One region of the Constrictibacter sp. MBR-5 genome, then DNA from elsewhere that is predicted to be linked to it. Evidence: predicted binding sites of a transcription regulator. Region 1 holds the regulator's gene; the other holds the start of a gene.
The links. The regulator PhoB, encoded in region 1, activates phosphate uptake and scavenging genes when phosphate is short. The targets are predictions, from matches to a motif close to TNTCATAAAACTGTCA.
Positions count from the first base shown of each region.

Region 2: a site for PhoB is predicted at 974-989, ahead of phnC (phosphonate ABC transporter ATP-binding protein). Genes of this name have one in related genera too.

Region 1 is NZ_JBEPTK010000007.1:133,581-135,780, forward strand. It holds gene ABIE65_RS15930 (AEC family transporter) at 1-909, shown strand, start outside; gene phoB (phosphate regulon transcriptional regulator PhoB) at 931-1,635, opposite strand; gene phoU (phosphate signaling complex protein PhoU) at 1,638-2,200, opposite strand, start outside.
Region 2 is NZ_JBEPTK010000001.1:518,949-521,148, reverse strand. It holds gene phnC (phosphonate ABC transporter ATP-binding protein) at 1-904, opposite strand, end outside; gene ABIE65_RS02455 (calcium/sodium antiporter) at 1,035-1,988, opposite strand; gene ABIE65_RS02450 (MBL fold metallo-hydrolase) at 2,089-2,200, opposite strand, start outside.

The DNA of each region.
Region 1 (2,200 bases):
GCGCTGCTCTTCGAGGTCGTCACCGAGGTCACCCTGCCGATCATCCTCCTGATGGTGTTCGGCTGGTTCGGCCAGCGACGCCTCGGCTTCGACGTCACGACGCTGAACCGTGTGGTGATCTACGGCGCGCTGCCCGCACTCTTCGTCGACAGCCTCTCGAAAGCCGACCTGCCGGTCGGCGAGGTGCAGTTCACGGTTGCCTTCACCGTCGTGCAGTTCTTCGGCCTGCTGACGCTCGGCTGGCTGGTCGGCCGTGCCATGGGCGCCCCGCCCTTCGCGCGAGGCATCCTGGCGCTGGCCGCCGCCTTCCCCAACTCGGGCAACTTCGGCATCCCGCTGGCGCAACTCGCCTTCGGCGCCGACATGGTGATGCACCAGGCCGTCATGACCAGCCTGCACGTCATGCTGGTGCTCGCCGTGGCACCGCCGCTGCTGACCGCCGGTCGCGCGCGCGGCATCGGCCTCGTGCTGAACGCCTTCCGTACGCCGCTCATCCCCGCGGTCGCCCTCGGCCTCGCGCTGAACGCGCTCGACTGGCGACTGCCGACGGTCATCGGCTATCCGGTCGAACTGATGGGCGCGACCGCCACGCCGCTGTCGCTGACGGCGATCGGCGCGCAACTCGCGGCCGGCGCCGCGTTCACCGCCCGCGGTCTGCTGGGTGCCGGAATCGCGTTGCGCCTCCTGGCCGCACCGGTCGCGACGGGAATCGCACTGTTCTTCCTGGGAACCGGCGGTCCGCTGGCCGACCTCCTGCTGGTCGGATCGTCGATCCCGGCCGCGATTCTCCTGGCCATGCTGTGCCGCGAGTATGACTGCGACCCCGATCTCGCCTCGGCGATCGTCGTCGGCAGTACCATTCTCTGCCCGCTGACGGTGACCGCCGCAGTGATCCTGACGCGCGTCTGATCGGCGGCCCGAAGCCGGCGGTCAGGCGTCAGCCGTCTCTTCCGGCTGGTCGAGGGCATAGCCGGCGGCGCGCACGGTGCGGATGATGTCGGGCTCGCCCGCCTCGTTGATAGCCTTGCGCAGGCGGCGGATGTGCACGTCGACCGTGCGCGGCTCGACATAGACGTCGTGCCCCCAGACGGCGTTCAGCAGCTGCTCGCGCGAGAAGACCCGGCCGGGATGCTCCAGGAAGTAGCGCATCAGGCGGAATTCGGTCGGCCCCAGATGCACCCGGCGCTGGCCGCGCGTGACCCGATGCGCGACCAGGTCCATGGCGAGGTCGGCGAACTCCAGCCGCTCCGCGTCGACGCCAGGGCGGGCGCGGCGGATGACCGCGCGCACGCGCGCCACCAGTTCGCTCGGGCTGAACGGCTTCGTCACATAATCGTCCGCGCCGCTCTCCAGCCCGCGCACCCGGTCGCCCTCTTCGCCCCGCGCCGTGAGCATGATGATCGGCAGGTCGCGGGTGCCCGGCTGGCGCCGGATGCGCCGGCAGACCTCGATGCCCGAAGTGATCGGAAGCATCCAGTCGAGCAGCACGAGATCCGGCGTACGCTCGGCGAGAACGACCATCGCCTCCTCGCCGTCGCGGGCGATGGCGGTGCCGAATCCCGCCTTCTCCAGATTGTACTTGAGGAGTTCGACGAGGCCGGGATCGTCCTCGACGATCAGGACCAGAGGCTGCATCGTCAGTCGTCCTTCGACTCGGCCGCGCCGGCGGGGGCGTCGCCAGGATGCGCCGCGAACGGCGTCTCGTCCGTCTTCGGCCGCGCCTGCACGAGGCGCTGTCCGGAGACGGCGAAATGGATCGTCTCGGCGATGTTGGTGATGTGGTCGCCGATGCGTTCGATGTTCTTCGCGATGAACAGCAGGTGCGTGCACACCGTGATGTTCCGCGGATCTTCCATCATGTAGGTGAGGAGTTCGCGGAAGAGGCTGGAATAGGCGTCGTCGACCTCGATGTCGCGGCCCCAGACGTCGATCGCCTTGGCGACGTCGCGGTCGACATAGGCGTCGAGCACATCCTTGATCATCGCCGCGACCAGGCGGCTCATGCGCGGGATGGCACGCGCCGGCTCGACGGGGGCGTTCTGGTTGAGCGCGATGGTCCGCTTCGCGACGTTCGCCGCATAGTCGGCGATGCGCTCAAGGTCGGCGGCGATCCGGATGGAGCCGACGATGTTGCGCAGGTCGCTCGCCATCGGCTGGCGCAGGGCCAGAAGGCGGACGGCGAAATTGTCGACCTCGTTCT
Region 2 (2,200 bases), on a different contig from region 1:
AGGCGCCGGTCGGACGGCGGCCGCGCGGCGGCGGCGGGCGCCGCTGGCCCTCCTGCACCTCGTCGTCGGTGATGTCGGCCAGTTCGGCGCCGTAGATGTCGGCCAGCATCTCCTGGCTCAGCGCGTCGGACGGGCCGTCGAAGACGATGCGGCCGGCCTTCAGCGCGATCGTGCGCGGGCAGTAGCGGCGGGCGTAGGACACCTGGTGCAGCGACACGACCACCGTGATGCCGTCGGCGCGGTTGATGTCGGCCAGCGTGTCCATGACCCGACGCGCCGATGCCGGATCGAGCGAGGCGATCGGCTCGTCGGCCAGGATGATCTCGGCGCGCTGCACCAGGGCGCGGGCGATCGCGGCACGCTGCTGCTGGCCGCCGGACAGGGTGGAGGCGCGCTGGAATGCGCATTCGGGAATGCCGACCCGGGCGAGCGCCGCCAGCGCCTGCCGCTGATCCTCGACCGGGAAGCGGCGCGGCAGGCTGCGCCACAACGGCATGCGGCCCAGTGTGCCAGTCAGCACATTGGTCAGAACCGACAGCCGCCCAACCAGGTTGAACTGCTGGAAGATGAAGCCGATGCGGCCGCGCATGCGGCGCGCGTCGCGCGCCATCCGGCCGTCCTGCTGCATGGGCGTGCCGAGCACGTGCACCGAACCGCCCTCCGTGCCGGCGTCGGCACCGGTGAGGCCGGAGAAATGGCGGAGAAGCGTGGACTTGCCGGAGCCGGAGGGGCCGATCAGGGCCACCATCTCGCCTGGCGCGATCCGCAGGCTGACGCCGTCGAGCGCGCGGCGTGCCGGCGTGAAACTCTTGGTCAGGCCGCGGACCTCGATGGCGGTGGGAGCACCGTCGTTCGAGAGGGGGCCCGCGGCGATCCGGGCGGCCGTGCTGTGGGCCGTCGTCATAGGCGCCTCGCATCCTGTGCAGATGCGGCTGCCTACCAGTGCGACGGTATCAGCTTCACGACGGTTGCGTGAAAGTAAGATGACGGCCGCGCGACGGTGCCGTCTGCCGCAGTCCTGGGCGAGGATTGCGTCAGGCGCCGGTTGCCAGCCACGCCACATAGCCGCCATACGCCAGCAGCAGCACGGCGCCCTCGCGGCGGCCGACGCGCCAGCCGGTGATGGCGAAGGCGATGACCAGGGCGGTGGCGGCGACCATCACCCAGAGGTCGAGGGCGGCGATCTCGGGCGGGAAGGTGAGGGGGGTGACGACGGCGGTGCCGCCGAGGATGCCCAGGATGTTGTAGATGTTGCTGCCGATGACGTTGCCGAGGGCCACGTCGGACTGGCCGCGCAGCGAGGCGACGACCGAGGTCATCAGTTCCGGGAGCGAGGTGCCGACGGCGACCAGGGTGAGGCCGACGATCGTCTCCGACACGCCAAAGTCGCGCGCCACGGTGACGGCACCCCCGACCAGCAGCTGTGCGCCGAAGACGATCAGCCCGAGGCCGCCGAGTGCGACGACGAGGCCGACCGGCAGGGAGAAGTGGGCCGGCTCGGCCGGATCGGCTTCGCGGGTGTGCAGGTCGGCGGAGGCGCTCCCGCCCGTCCGCTCGGCGAAATAGGTGCCGGCGATGTAGGCGATGAGCAGGCCGACGAGGACCAGCCCGCCGAAGCGGCCGAGGCCGCCGAGCAGGGCGATGGGGACGCAGACCAGCGTCGCCGCCGCCAGGACGGTACCGTCGCGGTAGAAGGCGCGCGGGTCGCAGGCGATCGGCCGGATGAGCGCCGCCGCACCGAGGATCAGCAGGACGTTGGCGATGTTGCTGCCGACGATGTTGCCGACGGCGATGCCGGGTGAACCCTTCAGCGCCGCCTCGATGCTGGTGACCAGTTCGGGCGTCGACGTGCCGAAGCCGACGAGGGTGAGGCCGATGACCAGCGGCGCGACACCGAGCCGGCGCGCTACCGAGACGGAGCCGCGGACGAGGGCCTCGCCGCCGGCCAGCAGGAGCACGAAGCCGCCGACGAGTTCGAGAAGGAGCATGAGGATCCGGGCCGGACTGCGGAAACGTCGCAGCGGGAAGTGGGGCGCCGGCCGGCGGCGTCAACCGCCGACCTTCACCTAGCGTGCCCGCCCGGCGACGTCACACCCGCAGCTGGTAGCTCGCCGGCAGCCAGCGATAGCCGTCGCCCGCCTTCTCGACGAAGCCGACGGCCGGGAAGGGCATGTGGTAGCCACTCGCCGGGATGCGGTCG